DNA from 4 places in the Dictyobacter sp. Z7_2 genome. Region 1 is predicted to be linked to each of the others. Evidence: riboswitches for the same ligand, from Rfam matches in the RefSeq annotation. Region 1 holds a riboswitch; each other region holds the start of a gene.
The links. Region 1 has a riboswitch for cobalamin ahead of AC27N8_RS32175 (CbtB domain-containing protein). Riboswitches for the same ligand answer to the same signal wherever they lie in the genome.
Positions count from the first base shown of each region.

Region 2: another riboswitch for cobalamin. It lies ahead of cobN (cobaltochelatase subunit CobN); the one in region 1 lies ahead of AC27N8_RS32175 (CbtB domain-containing protein).
Region 3: another riboswitch for cobalamin. It lies ahead of AC27N8_RS15745 (ABC transporter substrate-binding protein); the one in region 1 lies ahead of AC27N8_RS32175 (CbtB domain-containing protein).
Region 4: another riboswitch for cobalamin. It lies ahead of AC27N8_RS33245 (ribonucleoside-diphosphate reductase subunit alpha); the one in region 1 lies ahead of AC27N8_RS32175 (CbtB domain-containing protein).

Region 1 is NZ_BAAJPE010000002.1:4,485,973-4,490,327, reverse strand. Features, by position in the region: gene AC27N8_RS32190 (heavy metal translocating P-type ATPase) at 1-1,276, shown strand, start outside; gene AC27N8_RS32185 (hypothetical protein) at 1,304-1,453, opposite strand; gene AC27N8_RS32180 (CbtA family protein) at 1,618-2,367, opposite strand; gene AC27N8_RS32175 (CbtB domain-containing protein) at 2,383-2,604, opposite strand; cobalamin riboswitch at 2,809-3,026, opposite strand; gene AC27N8_RS32170 (D-2-hydroxyacid dehydrogenase family protein) at 3,109-4,071, opposite strand; gene AC27N8_RS32165 (sigma-70 family RNA polymerase sigma factor) at 4,270-4,355, shown strand, end outside.
Region 2 is NZ_BAAJPE010000001.1:1,329,098-1,333,452, forward strand. Features, by position in the region: gene AC27N8_RS05095 (tetratricopeptide repeat protein) at 1-1,532, shown strand, start outside; gene AC27N8_RS05100 (SRPBCC family protein) at 1,819-2,292, shown strand; adenosylcobalamin (AdoCbl) riboswitch at 2,404-2,552, shown strand; gene cobN (cobaltochelatase subunit CobN) at 2,638-4,355, shown strand, end outside.
Region 3 is NZ_BAAJPE010000002.1:553,507-557,861, forward strand. Features, by position in the region: gene AC27N8_RS15735 (pyridoxal phosphate-dependent aminotransferase) at 1-132, opposite strand, end outside; gene cbiB (adenosylcobinamide-phosphate synthase CbiB) at 129-1,136, opposite strand; gene AC27N8_RS15745 (ABC transporter substrate-binding protein) at 1,167-2,162, opposite strand; cobalamin riboswitch at 2,286-2,477, opposite strand; gene cobU (bifunctional adenosylcobinamide kinase/adenosylcobinamide-phosphate guanylyltransferase) at 2,606-3,229, opposite strand; gene cobS (adenosylcobinamide-GDP ribazoletransferase) at 3,251-4,108, opposite strand; gene AC27N8_RS15760 (histidine phosphatase family protein) at 4,147-4,355, opposite strand, start outside.
Region 4 is NZ_BAAJPE010000002.1:4,746,516-4,750,870, forward strand. Features, by position in the region: gene AC27N8_RS33245 (ribonucleoside-diphosphate reductase subunit alpha) at 1-2,016, opposite strand, end outside; cobalamin riboswitch at 2,177-2,315, opposite strand; gene AC27N8_RS33250 (aldo/keto reductase) at 2,443-3,303, opposite strand; gene AC27N8_RS33255 (cytochrome P450) at 3,732-4,355, opposite strand, start outside.

The DNA of each region.
Region 1 (4,355 bases):
GCGCCTCGCGGACAAGATCGCAGGCATCTTTGTTCCTGCCGTTTTAGTCATCGCCGCCCTCACCTTTATTGCCTGGGCACTGATTGGCAACCTCGTCACAGGCGTGCAGACGGCCCATATGTCTGACATGTCTCAGATGGCCAGCAGCAATCCCTGGATTACTGCCCTGGTCGCCGCAATAGCCGTCCTCATCGTCGCCTGTCCGTGCGCACTTGGACTGGCAACTCCAACAGCCATCATGGTTGGCACCGGCAAAGGAGCAGAAAAAGGTATCCTGATCAAAGGAGGAGAAAGTCTGGAACGCATCCAGGCCGTACGCGCCGTCCTGCTCGACAAGACAGGGACCATCACAGCCGGCAAGCCCGCGCTGACAGATATCGCTGTGCTGCCAGAGCGTCAGATCGACGATGTACTCCCCTTGATCGCCGAGGCAGAGCTGGGCTCTGAGCATCCGCTGGCCAGCGCGATCGTTGAGGGAGCAAAGGCTCGCGGCCTGGCATTGAATGCCACACCCCAACACTTTACAGCATTGGTAGGACGCGGCGTCGAAGCAACCATCCAGGGACATCAAGTCCTGGTCGGGACACGTCTGCTGCTCAGCGAAAGAGCCATCTCGTTCACGTCCCTCGAAGAGTCCATGCAAGCGTTCGAGCGCGAAGGGAAGACAACCATGCTGGCCGCCATCGATGGCATCGCCGTGGCCGTTGTCGCGGTCGCAGATACCATTAAGGTAGGCTCGGCCGAAGCGATCAAGCACCTCCAGGAGCAGGGCATACAGGTCTGGATGATTACTGGCGATAATCGACATACCGCCGCAGCCATCGCGCAACAGGTCAATATCGCCCCCGAGCACATCCTATCCGAAGTGCGTCCAGAGGATAAAAGCCAACAGATCAAGCGCTTGCAGGAGCAGGGGATTGTGGTCGCGTTCGCCGGAGATGGTATCAACGATGCCGTTGCTCTGGTACAGGCCGATGCGGGGATCGCGATGGGCACCGGTACCGATATCGCTATCGAGGCAGCCGACATCACGTTAGTCAAAGGCAACCTGAAGAGCATCGCCACCGCCTTAGCGCTCTCTAGAGCGACGATGCGGATCATCAAGCAAAACCTCTTCTGGGCCTTCGCCTATAACGTCATCTTGATACCGGTCGCCATCCTCTCGCCGCTCATCCCGTTCCTGAAGGCACAGGCACCGATCTTCGCTGCCGCCGCCATGGCACTCTCATCAGTGACTGTCATCACCAACTCGCTGCGCCTGCGCCGTTTTAAGTAGCACACCCGACGAGCAGCGTCGGCTTAGCTACGACGGATAAACCCCTTGAACCAGGCGTCCAGGCCAGCCGACGTAGCGGCGCGGCTCCGCCGTGCTGTCACTGGACGCACGAAAACGTCCCACCGTGGGGAGGTTATCTCGATGGAACCCCATGTGGAGCGTAGTCGTACGAGTCACAGACGGCACGGCTCCGCCGTGCCGCTACGTCGGTGAGCGTCTCACCCCATTGGGATGCCTGTCTCCAATGCTCCATTGGTACGATGATCCTTGACAGTGTAGTAGCGCCGTGGTCTCTTCAGTGGAGCCATATGCTTGTGTCCGGCCGGCCGCTACTTAAAGGTTTATTGTGCCAGATGCTGTACTCTACGCCGCCAGAAAAGCAACAAAAGTCCGCCCAGCAAAAACCAGAAGAGAGCGACTCCCAACGCCGAGAGCACGCGAAACGTCATAACGAGTCCCATGGAGATCGAGACAGTAATCGGGTAGACCGGCATAGCCAGCATAAAGATGACTGCATAGATCCCATAGGCCAGAAGAACGATCAGCAAGCGGGTGCGTCTGGAGATATCTCCTCGCTCTTCACGCCTCTGTAGAGAGCGATACAACAAGAATGCCAGGGCAGTCCCGATGATAGATAAAGCAATCCCTGCAAGATACAGGGTTTGCCGGACATCGATGGTGGTTGCATCCCCCACTCCTGGCGGGTTCGCTGGATACTTGAGTTGAGGAAACAAACAAAATGTCCAATAACAAATAAAGAGCAAGGTGAAGAACCATTTCCAGGATACTTTTTTGGCTCCGCTCAGACGTTCCTGTCCAAACGCAAACCAGCAGATGATCCCAAAGAACGATCCCCAGCCGATACCATACAGGATATAGCCCAGAAATAGTCCTGCGCGTTGCTCCGGGCGCGTGAATACTTCTGGATCAAGTTGACCAAGCGCGATCTTATGCGCCGTTTCCAGGTTGATGGCTTGCTGCAATACCGGCTCGGTCGCAAAATAATGGAAGCAAGCAGCAAGTAATCCAGCGATGACGCCAGACAACAAGGTCAGGGCAACAATGGCCGTGGGTGAAGGTCTCTGATGCATAGGATACTGGCTCCTCTAGTGACAGGGAAACGCTGCAACATGCCGACTATCATGAATAAGCTCATGAATCATGTTTACCTGATAGGCCGCGTTGCCCTGAAAAAACGAGAGCAGAAATCCCTGATCGAAACCGACCAGATATAAAGCCAGCAGGCCTAATCCTAGCGTGCCGCCGAGAATCGCCCAGTCTCTGATTGGATGGGCAAGTTCGAGGGATGGTTCGTAAGTTTTAGACATAGTACTCCTCTTTCTGTGAAAAATAGCTCATGAAGGATATTAATAAGCACACGCATTACGGCAATAGGACACAAGATGAAGAAAGAGGAGTGGGAGGGTTTGCTCAGAGAGTATGCGCGTGTGGACAGCAAAAGGGCATGCCGAAGAGAGAGCGATAGCATACTCCTCTCGGGTGCATCTCGTTCCTTTAACGCGAAGGATCGTGAGCTATTTCCTCACCAGGCAGGTCTCCTGACTTCTGGCCGCCGTACTCCCCTTCTCGCCTTCCCATTCTCACTGAGAACAGTGGCTCTAATCTCCTCCTGATGGTGGAGGCGAAGAGTTTCCTTGCCAGTTACAGTAGCGCGACTGCGCCGGATTCACACCGGCTTCCCTATTCTGCTTTTCTTTTCAAAAAAGCCACCTAGTGCAAGTAAATGAATGCATTCACTATTAAGGATACTGAGAACCTATGCTCGTGTCAAGGTAGTATCAATTCACTTGCACACTATCTGCTTTTTTTGGCTAACGCTCAAGTGCCTGGGGATTAATGATCTGCTCCGGTTTGCCGGCTTTAAAGGCTAATACGAGATCGAAAGCTGCGCCGAAATAAAGTTCATAGTTGTCTTGCTCGACATAGCCCAGATGTGGCGTACAGAGCACATTGTCCATGTGGAGCAAGGGATGGTCAACAACGGGCTCCGTTTCATAGACATCGACGGCCGCGAAGCCCGGACGACCGGCTCGGAGCGCGGCTTCGAGCGCTCCAGGGACAATCAAGCCAGCGCGGCTCGTGTTCACCAACAATGAAGTCGGCTTCATCTGAGCCAAATCTGCTTCTGTGATCAAGTTCCGCGTCTCTTCGCTCATTTTTATATGCAGACAGAGCACGTCAGACTCCTGAAAAAGCTCTTGCTTGCTACGAGCTGCGGTAAAGCCATCGGCACGAGCGCGATCAAGCGAACCCTCGCGTCCCCAGACCAGGACATTCATCGCAAAAGCGCGTCCATAGCCAGCTACCAGCGTCCCAATGCGCCCGTAGCCAAAGATACCTAACGTGCGCCCGCGCAAAGCGACTCCCAGCGAGCCCTGCCAGCGACCCGCCTTCATCCGTTCGACCTCCTGCGGAATGTGGCGCAGCGCCGCCAGGACTAAGCCCCAGGTCAGTTCTGCGGTCGAGCCGGAGGCTCCTGCTCCCACCGTGATCGCGACTCCATGACGCGTACAGGCGGCGACGTCGATATGAGCAACGCCCATTCCTGTCTGGCTGATCACCTTCAGATCAGGCAGGCGAGCCAGCAACTCCTCAGTAATCCTGGTACGCTCGCGGATCAGAACCAGCGCATCCGCATCCCGAAAGCGCTCTACCAGCGTATCGGTATCCTGCACAGTATCGTTATAAATCACCACTTGCTCATCTGCGAGCTTTGAAAAGCTATCCAGGTGGCGCACCGCATCTTGATAATCGTCAGGTATCACAATTTTCATAGCAACCTCTTAATTTATGGCAAACAGCGACATCACTGCCAATTATACTACGCCACAAACGTGTCATTCTGGCAAGCGTGAAGGGGAGGCGATGCGGTCATTGATGTTTATAGAAAGAAAAATCCCAGGAGAGCTTGTAACGCCAGACCGTTTCTATGTAATGATGAATACAGAGTAGGGAGGAAATACGAAACAGCCATGGAAGCATCCTTCTCAGAAGAGGATAAACAGCGACGTGCACTCATGGAAAGCATCTTTCGTGAGCACTATCCCAGGATTCATAC
Region 2 (4,355 bases), on a different contig from region 1:
TGCTCAATGATCGCTCGGAAATGATGAATCATCCACACTCGGTCGCCACCACGATCCTGTTCTCATTCCAGAAATTAATGGAGGCCAATCCAGAGGCTGCGGATATCCTGCGCATCTGCGCTTTTCTGGCTTCCGAGGCGATTCCAGAGGATCTCTTTACCCATGGAGCCTCCTTTCTGGGCTCCGTCCTCGAAAAAACTACCACCGATATCTATCGCTTCAATCGAGCGCTTGGCGAAGCCTTACAGTCGTCCCTGCTACATCGACAACCACAACAAGCGACCCTCTCAATCCATCGCCTTGTCCAGGTAATCCTCAAAGCCACAATGGACGAGCCCACGCGAGCGCTCTGGGCCGCACGAGCAGCCTGGGCGGTGGCTGCTAGCGTCTCTGCGTTGCAATATACCTTCAGGATCGATATCGATGATCGATACCTGCCGCACGCGCATGCGATACTCTACGTCGATCAGCCGCCCAGGACGCTGGAGGAGCAGGCTCCTCTCATACCCATCTGGCACTACCTTGGAGTCCAGGCCGAGCAATACAATCAATTTCCTGAAGCCAGACACGCCTTTGAACAGGGACTTGCAATGGCTTCGCGTGCACAGCATCCGCTCGAAGCTTCTTTCCTGGTGCGCCTGGGGCATGTCGTGAGCGATCTCAACGATAATGTACAGGGACTGGCTTATCTGGAACAAGGAACAACCATCGCCAGACATTCACACAACGAAAACATCCTGAGTATTGCCCTGCTGCATCAAGGTCAGATTCACGATGACCTTGGTCACTATCAACAGGCAGAAAACTTTTATAAGGAGGGCGTTGCGATCACACAACGCACCCAGGATTGGGGTATGGCAAGCGCTTTTTTACAGGATTTAGGGCTACAGATGCTACGTCGTGGTTATTATGAGCAAGCAGACTCATATTATCAACAGGGTCTGGCATACGCCAAACAAAGCCAGCAACAGTTTCGTCAAAGTGCTCTCCTCATGAATATCGGCATGCTCGCCATCCATCAACATCAATATGAGCAGGCCCTGACATTATCATTGGAAAGTCTCGCTATTGCTCAGCGTATACACGACCGCGCGCGCATCTGCTCCGTCACCCAAAATCTAGGCATCATCTATCGCTTACTTGAGCAACCACAACAAGCACAAGCCTACCTGGACAAAAGCCTGAGCCTGGCTCATGAGATACAAAATACCTGGCTCATCACCGAAGGACAAGGTGAGTATGGCCGCTTTTTTCTATCACAAACACGGATTGAAGAGGCAAAAAAACAATTTGAGCTCATGCTTGCAGGCGCAAGGCAGTTAAAAGCCCCCGAGCTGATAGCACATGCACTCTTTGGTCTGGCACAGGTAGCTGCCAGGCAAAACAATTGGGACGACGCCAGAGAGATAGCCAACGAGAGCCACATGCTTTTTTTGCGTCTCGACAATGTCGAACATCAGAATGTCACCGACTGGTTCGCACGAACATTTCCCGAATCCCAAACGACCACAAGAATCGACTCGTTTTCGTAACTCGTACGAGCCAGCAGGATCTCGGCGCACCACGCTGGCCTGCCTGATCATACGTGGAGTGGGACATCGTACGCAAGCGTCCGACGCTACGAGGTCTTTGCTTCGCTCGACCTCTTAAGGCCATTTTTTCCACTATTATATGCGAAGAAGACCTGCGTTCTCTTGTCATAAAGATTTTTCGGTGCTATACTCTTAATAGATATATGACTTGAAGTTATATAATATGAGAACACTTCTCCTCGGATGTAGTGAGAACCTTTTTCGCGAGGCAGAGCAAAGAGGAAAAATGATGGGACAGATCACAGTTAAAACGGAAGCAGTACTTCACGCACAACCAGAAGATGTTTACGCGACGATCGCGGACTATCATCAAGGACATCCCAACATTATCCCGCCAGGAAATATCTATGATTTGCAGGTTGAGCAGGGCGGTTATGGTGCGGGGACGATTATCCGTTTCAAATCGCGCCTTTTTGGCGTAGAACAATCCTTTCATCATCTCGTAAGTGAGCCAGAGCCAGGCAGGGTGTTGCGGGAAGATGAGATTGACGCCGCGCAGAAAGAGAGCAATCTTTTTACTGTGACTCCTCTGGAAGATGGACAGAAGTCGCGCGTCGAGATTGCTGTGATGATGGATGCCAGCCCCGGCCTCAAAGGCTTTGTCGAACGTATTCTCGTTCCAATGGGCATGCCAGGTGTGCTGCGCAAGGAACTCAAGCTCCTGGAAGCTGTTGCGCGGCAGAGAGCCAGCAGACAATAGTAGGTCACTTTTTGATACGTTCGTACAAAACCATCCGACTTTGCCACAAGGATACATTATCAAGGCAAAACCGGACTTGACTTTTTGCGCGTAATTCCATAGGATTAAACATAATATATACTGTCAGGGATACATGAGGGAAGCCCGGTGGAAATCCGGCACTGTCGCGCAACTGTAAATATGCTCCAGAGAGTGTAAAGTCAGGTCGCTCATGATCCTTGTTGGGCCAGGAACCTTCGCGTAAAAGGATACCAGACCAGCCTACACCCATCGATACAGATCGTACACCTGGTATAAACGCGGATTGAAGACTTGTCGATCTTTCTTTATCTCAGGAGGTACGTCTTGCCGCGCAATATTGTGCATCGCCCCGATGGCAAACTTGTTAACGTTGTACGTAAGCAGGGTCATCTCTTCGTCTGCGTCACCGGCTGCTGCTGCGGAGATACCAGTCGGAAATACGCTCCGGTGCCCCGGGATCTCTATCATAACGAGTGGGAGAGGCGCAAGCTTCGTAACAAAGTCCACATGACCAATAGCGGCTGCCTCGGTCCCTGTCCGCTCGCTAACGTCGCACTGTTGATCTTCGACGCACATCACATCTGGTTTCACTCGATCAATAGCGAGGCGCAAGTAGTAGCAATCTACGATTATATCGACCAGATGCTGGAACTCAATTCATATCTCCCCCCTCCACCAGAGCTGGTCGCCTACACATTCACGGCCTTTACCTGGGATGGTCATCAACAAAGCTCGGAACAGACACAGCAGCGCCTACCAACCGCAGCTACCGCATCCACACAGGACGCTCGACCAGCGATCCTCTTTCTCTCGCACGCCGATACTGATCTGCTCACCCTGCGCACAGTCACAGCTCAACTCCCCGAGGAGTATCCAGAGATACGGATCGCCAATCCGGCAGCGCTACAAACGCAGGAGGACGTTGATACCTTCCTGCATTTTATGCTGCCACAGGTGGAGATCGTGATCGTGCGCCTGCTGGGAGGTCGCTCCAGCTTCGCCTATGGCATGGAGCGCTTGATGGATTGGGCGCAAAAAGAGGAGAAATGGCTTGTCTGCCTGCCTGGCACCGAGACACTTGATCCCGAGCTGATGGCGACTTCGACGGTTGGCGTACCTGTCGCTCACGAAGTGCTGGCCTATCTCCAATCTGGCGGAGCCGTCAACTATGAGAACTGCCTGAACTTTCTCTGCGACCATCTACTCACTACCGGCTTTGGCTTTCACCCACCGTTGCCGCAGCCCGGCCATGGCGTCTATTATCCGGGCTGGCAGGATGTGACGCCGGAGAAGCTCCACGCCAGGCGTCAGCCACAACGTCCCACGATTGGTATCCTCTTTTATCGGGCGCACTATCTCTCTGGCAACACCGAGTTCGTCGACACGATGGTCCAGGAGATCGAGGCCGCTGGCGCGAATGCCCTCCCGGTCTTTACCAACTCGCTCAAAGAGACGGCTCATGCCGATACGTCATTTCCGCTGGCCCTGACCTATTTTGTCGATCAGGATCATACAACGCAGGTAGATGCCGTTATCACGACGATGAGTTTCTCTCTGGGGCAGACCACCGGAGACGATCATACCAATTGGGACGCATCAAGCTTCTCCACGCTCAACGTGCCAGTGCTCCAGGCCATCGCCGCCAGCAATAGCCGTGGACAGTGGGAGATCTCGTCGCGTGGCATGACTCCTCTGGATACCGCGATGAATGTGGCCTTGCCCGAATTTGATGGTCGCATTATAACGGTTCCGGTCTCCTTTAAAGAGGCCATTGAAGAGGAGCTTCCTATCGCCAAACAGCGTGGACAAAAAGCGGCACTCCCTCTATCACGGGTGACGCGCTATCGCGCCGATACCGAACGCGTCCAGCGCGTGATCGGACAGGCTCTGCGCCTGGCAAATCTGCGCCGAAAATCCAATGCGGAGAAACGGATCGCCATCGTCCTCACCAACTCACCAGCCAAAGCGGCCCGCATTGGGAACGCGGTCGGCCTGGACGCACCCGCCTCCCTGATCCACCTGCTGCACGCGCTCCGCCTGGA
Region 3 (4,355 bases), 3.9 Mb from region 1:
AGATGGTCCATAGGGATTTGAATTGACACTAAAATCCAGTATTTTGTCGGGATGTATGCCCAGGCGCCTTAATTCGCCATAATCCAAAGCGCCATGTACAGCTCGCTCAGATACCTGTGAAGAATCGCTCATGACAACCGCCTTCCGAACCCAAACAGGTATCTACACAACAGCGTCAAGAGCAGCGTAAGGCATCCAACGCACCAGACCATATTCTCAGCACGTCCAATATCGTCAGACGTGGCTGGGCGCTCATGATCACCAAGTTGATAGTGATCAACCTTTTCCAGTTGTAGGCCCAATGCTCCAGCGGCAGCTGACATTGGCTGACCTGCATTAGGGCTTTCCGTTTTACGCGCATCACGCCGCCAGATCCGCCAGCTTCTCCTCCACGTTCCTCCATAGATGGGAGCACACGCGATGATCATCAAAGCCGTCAAACGTGCCGGGATAATGTTCAGCAAATCATCTAAACGAGCTGATACCTTACCCAGGTATTCGTATTTCCCATGATAGCCAATCATGGAGTCAAACGTATTTATCAAACGGTAGAGTGCTGCGCCAGGTAGGCCCAGACAGGTATAGTAAAAAAGCGGAGCCACAACTGAATCGCTCATATTCTCAGCCAATGACTCCACAGCGGCAGCCGCAACTAACTCGGAAGAAAGCTGCGAGCGATCGCGACTGACGAGACTCATCAAAGCATCGCGTGCTCTCGGGAGATCATCAGACGCTAACGCCAGGCGCACAGCTTTACCAGCATCGGCCAACATATGTAAAGCGAAAAACGGCTTGAGAGCTGTGCCTAGTAGGACACCATACAGCAACGTACCAACAGGTGTTCGCAGGCGCAGCTTCAAGCGATCTATACACCAGCACACCATTCTTTGAAAGAGGAGAGCCACAGAAAGGACAATTCCCGATGCCAGAAGAGGCATTACGCCTCCATATATGAGCTGAGCATGATGATCACGTGGGGCAGACCGCTCCAAGCGACTGATCAACCTGCCATACCATACAACAGGATGCCAGGAGACTGGTGGCTCACCAAGTGTATCCAAACCAAACGCAACCAGAACAGCGATCATCGATCCTACCAGCTTATATCCACGCCCACCCTGCTCGTCTCTATACATCAATAGATGCTCTTTCTACTTATCCAGGTGCTAGACACTGGCCGAACAGTAAGCAGGCAAAGCATCAGAAAACTGCGCGGGATGAAGCACCTGAGCCAGACAACGGATACCCTCAACGATACGAGGTCCAGGCCGCTGCATGATATCAGAATTAATATGATAGACCTGACGAGACTTCACAGCTGCAATCCCACTCCAATTTGCGCGTTTATAGACAGCGGAAGCCTGTCCCCCATAGAGAGGATCTTCAGTGAGCACAATATATTGTGGATTCGCCGCAATCACTGCCTCATCAGAGACCTGTGGATACCCACCATTGGAAGTATTGGTATGGAAGATATTAGTACCATTCACATATTGCAACATTTCATCGCCAAAAGAGCCTCCACCAAAAACATATGGCTTCCCTGGTGTACTATCATCAATTTCCAGCAATACTTTTGGTGAAGATGTTCCCTTTACATCGGTTTGAATCTGCGCAATTTGTTGCTGCATCTGTTTCACCAATGCTTGAGCAGCTGCTTGCGTATATGTCAAACGACCGACCAGCAAGATCTGATCTAAGGTCTGCGAAACGTTTGGTGATGGTAGATCCACAACATTCAAACCTAATTTTGTCAGTTGCGTATCATATTTTTCCGACAACCCGCCCGAGCTCAAGATCAGATCAGGCTTCAGCGCCACTATGCTCTCCACATTGACAGTACCTGAGCTATCTGAGACTTTTTTGATTGAAGCCATTGTTGCAGGATAATTCGTCAATGAATCGACGCCGACCACGCGACTTTGCAGGTTCAGAGCGCCCAGGATCTCGCTGACACTGGGAGCTAAAGACACAATACGCTGTGGAGCAGTTTTAGGCAGCACAATTGGAGTGCCATAGGCATCCAGAGCGGCTGTCGGCGTTGGAGTAACTTTTGCTTGCGAAGGAGAAGGGGAAGAGGTTTGTCCACAAGCGGCTAAAGAGAGCAATAAGACCATCAAACAGGCCAAAAGAAAATGAGAAGAGATGACATGGGTGCGCATACAAATAGTATCCTTCTAGACAACGCCCGCAGTCACCTCGCGTGAAATGGAGACTCATCTGAGACACTTGATAAAATAATCCACAGCGTGTCTCGATAGCTCGCTCCTTTTACGCGAAGGATCATGAGCTCAACTCATCAGGCAGGTCTCCTGACTTCCAGCAATACATGTTTATTGGATCTTTAGCGAGCCCATAATGAGCGCAAAAAATTAAACATGATACCAGTTACAGTAGCGCGACTGCGTCGGATTTGCACCGACTTCCCTATTCTGCTGAGATTATTTGTCTCAACCACCTGATGAAATAAATATAGAGATAGTTTCAATCAATAGTATACCGATCATTAGCTAATGATGTCAAACCTGGAATGAGCTTAAGTGATTATCCCCCCATGTATTTACTACTCTTCACCCATCAAAGACTATACGAAAAAGCCAAGGAGTTACAGGGTTACTTCTTCATGTAAGCGCTTAATATCAACTCCCAATCCGGCGATCATCAGATAGACACGTGGAGCTACGGCCGCAAGACGTTGGTTGACTAGCCCTAATAAATCTCGATATACGCGTCCCAAAGCATAGGCAGGAACAATTCCCAAACCGACTTCATTTGTCACGACAATCAACGTCTTATCTGATCCCAATGCAGCCACAACCTGCAGCAAATCATTAATCGCAGCTACTACAGCATCATAATAATGTGAACTGATAGCCGATGCATCCTTTGAAGCATCATCGCCTTGCGCAAAAAGCCAATTTGATAACCAGACCGTCATACAATCCAGAATCAGCACATCTGCCACTGCTGATGCCTTACATACAGCATCAGACAGATGTAACGGCTCCTCAATCGTCGACCAGACAGCAGGACGCGCCGCTTGATGTCGCGAGATACGGTTACGCATATCTTCATCGCCAGCAGTAGCAGTGGCGATAAAAGCCACCGAGCGTCCACTCTCTAGTGCCAGACGTTCAGCAAATGTGCTCTTGCCGCTCCGTGCTCCTCCCAAAACCAACAGCAGATTCGAGATGCTAGACTGCTCCATATGTTTTTTTTCACTATCCATCAAACGATTTCCTATCTTCCCTTAAAGCCAGAAACGTAGCAGAGTAAATAAAAGCAAGAGGACCACCTCAGAGATTTCTGTGATGGCTCCATAAGTATCTCCAGTCAAGCCGCCCAGAGTTGAGGTAACATATTCGCCGATCGCCCAGGTCAATAGCGCCCCGCACACCAAAATGATCAGCCCGACCACAACATGTCCAGCCAACACAGCAATAACCCATGTCAGAATGGCAGCGCAAATAACCCGCTTACGTGTTACCGTTTGTCGAAAAGATGTTCCTAATCCACTTGCGCGTGCTCCTGGATATGCATACATAGCTAATACCATATTCCAACGAGCAATCGGTAAAATTGTCAGCAAAGCCAGCGGTAATTGATGAGTATCAAGACTTGCCAATAAGGCAAACTTTAGAAGCAAAAGACAAATGCCACCAAGTACACCAAAGCTTCCCACCCGACTATCACGCATAATCTCCAACTTATGCTCACGATCACGCCCACCAAAGAGGCCATCGCAACAATCCATCAACCCATCCAGATGCAGGCCACCAGTCAATATGACAAGAGCAACTACGAGTAAAGCAGCCAGCACTAATCCTGACACAACCGATCCAAAAATAAGCACCACAAGCCAGAGAATCACTGCCAGTATCAGACCAACCAGAGGAAAATACACGCTACCTGAAAAAATCTTTACATCAGCCTCATCAGTATCCGTCCGAAAAAGTTGCGTGGCACCAGGAACTGGTAGTATCGAAAGAAAGCGGATCGCAGCCACAAATTCTTTCCACTGCTCTAAAAACCAGGAGTCACGCGCAGGCCTCAAAGAAGCCCGAGGCATCCGCCCCAGATCAGATTGAGGTGGAGGTATATCAGACATCTAACGCATATCCTTCCGCATTGCAAAATAATCCATAGCTACAACGTCACCTCGATAAGATGATGATTCAGTAGAGCTAGCGTCGTTGTCGAGGCCACATCCTCAACTCCAACAAGGAAATCCACTGCACTCAATGAACCATGATCAAAGCGTAGCTGCCAGTGATGCTCAACAGGCATGCCAAGTAAGTGACATAACAGCACACGTAATACTCCCTGATGGCTAACCAGCACCAGATCTCCTTCGG
Region 4 (4,355 bases), 260 kb from region 1:
GACGAGGCAGGTGTTGATGGTGGTGAATTCTCCTGAGAGGTTGCTTTTGGCATAGAGGTTTTTGTATTCGGGCTCGATCGATTGGCTGACTCCTGCGATGGTCGAGATGGTGGCGGTGGGTGCGATGGCCATCACGTTGCTGTTGCGCATGCCATGGCGCTTGATGGCGTCACGGACAGGTTGCCAGTCAAATGTCATTGAGCGATCCATCTCGACGGGCACGCCGCGCTCGGCTTCAAGGAGCTCGATGCTGTCGATCGGCAGGATGCCGCGCTGCCACTTGGAGCCCTGATAGCTGTCATAGCTACCACGCTGCTCGGCCAGATCCGCCGAGGCGCGAATGGCGTAGTAGGAGATGGCTTCCATGCTCTGATCGGCGAACTCGACGGCTTGCTGACTGGCATAATCCAAGCCCAACTGAAAGAGAGCGTCCTGGAAGCCCATCAAGCCGAGGCCGATCGGTCGATGACGCAGGTTGGCCTGCTGCGCTTCTCTGGTCGGATAATAGTTCAGGTCGATGACGTTGTCGAGCATGCGGATGGCGGTCTTGATGGTCTTCTGGAGCTTCTCATGATCGAGCTGTCCGTTGGCGAGGTGCGCGGCCAGATTGATGGAGCCGAGATTGCAGACCGCAGTCTCGTCGGCCGAGGTGTTCAGCAGGATCTCGGTGCACAGGTTGCTGCTATGGATAACTCCGGCGTGATCCTGCGACGAGCGGACGTTGGAGGGATCTTTCCAGGTGATCCATGGATGTCCTGTTTCAAAGAGGCGTGTCAGCATCTTGCGCCAGAGATCCAGCGCGGGGAGCCGTCTGAATTGCTTGAGCTTGCCCTCATCGGCCAGCTGCTCATACTCGCGATAACGCCGAGCGAATGCTTGTCCATAGAGATCGTGCAGATCCTCGACCTCGTCGGGACTGAAGAGCGTCCATAGCTCTCCCGCCTGGACACGGCGCATAAACTCGTCGGAGATCCAGCAGGCGGTATGCATATCGTGCGTACGCCGGCGCTCGTCGCCTGTGTTACGACGTAGATCCAGGAAATCCTCGATGTCCAGATGCCAGTTCTCCACGTAGGCGCAGACGGCTCCTTTGCGCTTGCCTCCCTGGTTCACGGCCACCGCTGTGTCGTTGACGACCTTGAGGAAGGGAATGATCCCCTGGCTGCTGCCGTTGGTGCCTTTGATATGTGATCCCAGTGCCCGTACGCGTGTCCAATCATTGCCCAGGCCGCCGGCCCATTTGGAGAGCAGTGCGTTGTCCTGGACGCATTTGAAGATGTGTCCGAGATCGTCGGAGACGGTCGTCAGATAACACGATGAGAGCTGTGGATGGTTGGTGCCGGCGTTGAAGAGTGTGGGCGTCGCAGGCGTGAAATTGAGCTGCGAGATAACCTCATAGAACTCGATCACGCGCTCCTCTTTATGGGCCTCTTGCAGAGAAAGCCCCATCGCAATGCGCATCCAGAGTAACTGGGGGAGCTCGAAGCGCTGCGACTCGTGTTGCAGCAGATAACGATCGTAGAGCGTTTGCAGCCCTGGATAGTTGAAGAGCAGGTCGCGCTCTGGATGGATGGCCTGTGCCAGTCGGGCGAGATCAAATTCAAAGAAACGTGGATCTAGTTGTCCCGCCTCGATGCCACGGCGTACATAGAGCGCGAAATAGTCTGTGTAGATGCTGGAGGCATCAGCCAGTTGGATCTGTGGCTGCTGAGCATTCCCCTGCGCTTCCTGATAGAGAGAGAGCAGGAGTATTCTGGCGGCTGCATAGGAGTAGCCTGGATCAACTTCAATTAATGCGCGAGCGGCCATCGTCATCGTCTGCCAGCACTCCGAAACCGAGAGGCTTGCATACATATTGGACTGCACCGCGGCCAGCAGGCGTGGATGATCTATTGGATGAACGCTATCCTGACAGATATCGATAAGAACCGCCTGCCAATCGAAGCTCTGATCTCCAGGTGCATCCTGGGCCACAGTCACGGTTGACGTTTCCGCCTGACGGGTTGAAAAGGACATAGCATATACCTCATCAAAAAATAAAAACAAAAAAGCCTGTCTCCCTTCACAGGAACAGGCTGGAATCACAAGCTGATGAGATATGTTCTGGCTGACCGAGCATAAACGCTCCAGAGCACAGCACACTCACGCGGTTCATCCCCTTTGCACGCGAAGGGAGGTATCCATAAGCTCATAGGTGGGCATTCGGGCTTGACAATCTTGCCTTACCGTTGCGCGACAGCGCCGGACTCTCACCGGACTTTCCCCAATATGGACGTCACGTTACGATCACGTGACCCTATGAGTTTCTCTTTTTTATTGTAAAGGACACAACATATAGTAGTTACTGACGCTACTCTACCATATGTTGTGTTTGCCGTCAAGCTGTCTGGTGTATAGGTTTGTCGCCGAGGTATTTCCCTTTTGTGGACTTCCCGCATTTTCTCAGGTCGTACGTGGTGTCTGGCTAAGCGTCTTCACGATGTTAGGATCACGGTGGTCAAAAAAACTGCTCGTTTTGGTGTCCAGTGTCCTGATCGCCGTCATATCATCCGGGCTGAGATCAAAATCGAAGATGTTGAAGTTTTCCACGATCCGTTCCTTACGGACGGATTTGGGAATCGCCACGACTCCTCTCTGGGTCAACCAGCGCAGAATGACTTGCCCCACGGTTTTCTGGTGCGTGCTTGCGATAGAACGCAGCACCTCATTCTCAAAAATGTGGTTTCTGCCTTCCGCAAATGGTCCCCAGGATTCGATCTGAATCTGGTTGTCCTGCAAGAATTGCTGCGTCTCGAGTTGTTGATGGAACGGATGGGTTTCCACTTGATTAACGGCAGGAACGATCTGATGATGGACCATCAGATCCATGACCCGGTCAGGGGGGAAATTACTGACTCCGATGGCGCGTATCTGACCTTGCTGGTACAATTTTTCCATTGTACGCCATGCGCCATACACATCCCCAAAGGGCTGGTGAATCAGGTAGAGATCCAGATACTCCAGTTGCAAGCGCTGTAATGATCGTTCAAACGCTGGCCCGGTGCGTTCGTCCCCGGCATCCTGAATCCAAAGCTTGGTAGTGATGAATAGTTCTTCCCTTGGCACACCGCTTCGCTTGATAGCTTTGCCAACGGCCTCTTCATTCCCATAGGATGCTGCCGTATCAATCAGGCGGTAGCCGGCGCGAATAGCATCGTACACGCTGCGTTCGCATTCCTCTGCGTCGTGCATCTGGAAGACGCCAAACCCCAGGAGGGGCATTGTAACCCCGTTATTGAGACTAATTGATGGAATACCTGACATGTATCCTTCTCCTTTCGCTCATTGACTGTGTATCATGCAGGTTTGCTACCGGCTCTGCGCTTGAAGAGAAGTCTGGTTTCTCTACAAAGATAAAGCGGTAAGAGTCCTGTCTGAGGATAGTATAGATGTGCCAAAGCCCTGGGTGATAGAATGATTGTCGCGAATGGTTGGAGGATTCTGCAAATCTTTCCAGGGAGATGAGAATGGCAGGAAAGGACTGAGCAATGGATTGACGAGATGACCAGCAGCGAGAACGCCAGCTGACAAAGATTTGCTTGAGAAGGTCCTCTGAGAAGCTGAATTGCAGTAATCAGATATGACATTTATTGTGAGATAGGTACGTACCCATAAGAGTATAATTTTATACATACCTATCCTCACAATAAATGGTCATTTGTCGGTGGATCAGAGCGATAAAGAAATGAACGTTAAACTGCTTTACCGGTATTTCCTGCCTGATCTGTTTCTGCGGTCACCACCGGGCATGCGTCCGCGCTGGTTGAAGGCATTGGATGGCCTGCGTGATATGGGCACGTTCCGGTCTCGGTAGAATGACTGGTTGACTGTTCGCTGTTTGTGGTTTTGCGCGTATAACGGACGAACGTTTTTGTCGGTCGATTTGCGCCCATCGTGCTATCAACCTGTGGATCTTTGGTGATCAACGTCAGATCGAATTGTTGCAGAAGCAGAGCGGTAATCATCATCATCTCATTGTTGGCAAAGTTCATGCCGGCACACTTATGCGTTGCGCCGCCGAAGCCGATGATCGAGAAACGATGCTTGTGATCCTCTTCTCTTCCGGGAGCGAAGCGCAGAGGATCATAGGTGTCGGGCTCGGAGAAGATCTCCGGGAGTCTCTGAGCCACTTTTGCCGAAACGATCAGATTCCAATCTTTCGGAATGCGATACTCTCCAATTTCCACCTCTTCCTCTGCTCTACGCATGAGCATGTTGGCCGATGGATACATGCGTGTGGTTTCCTGGACTGCCCAGAAGATGTGCTTGAGTGCGCTGAGCGTTTTTGCATTCATTGGTTGATCCTGGGCGAGCTG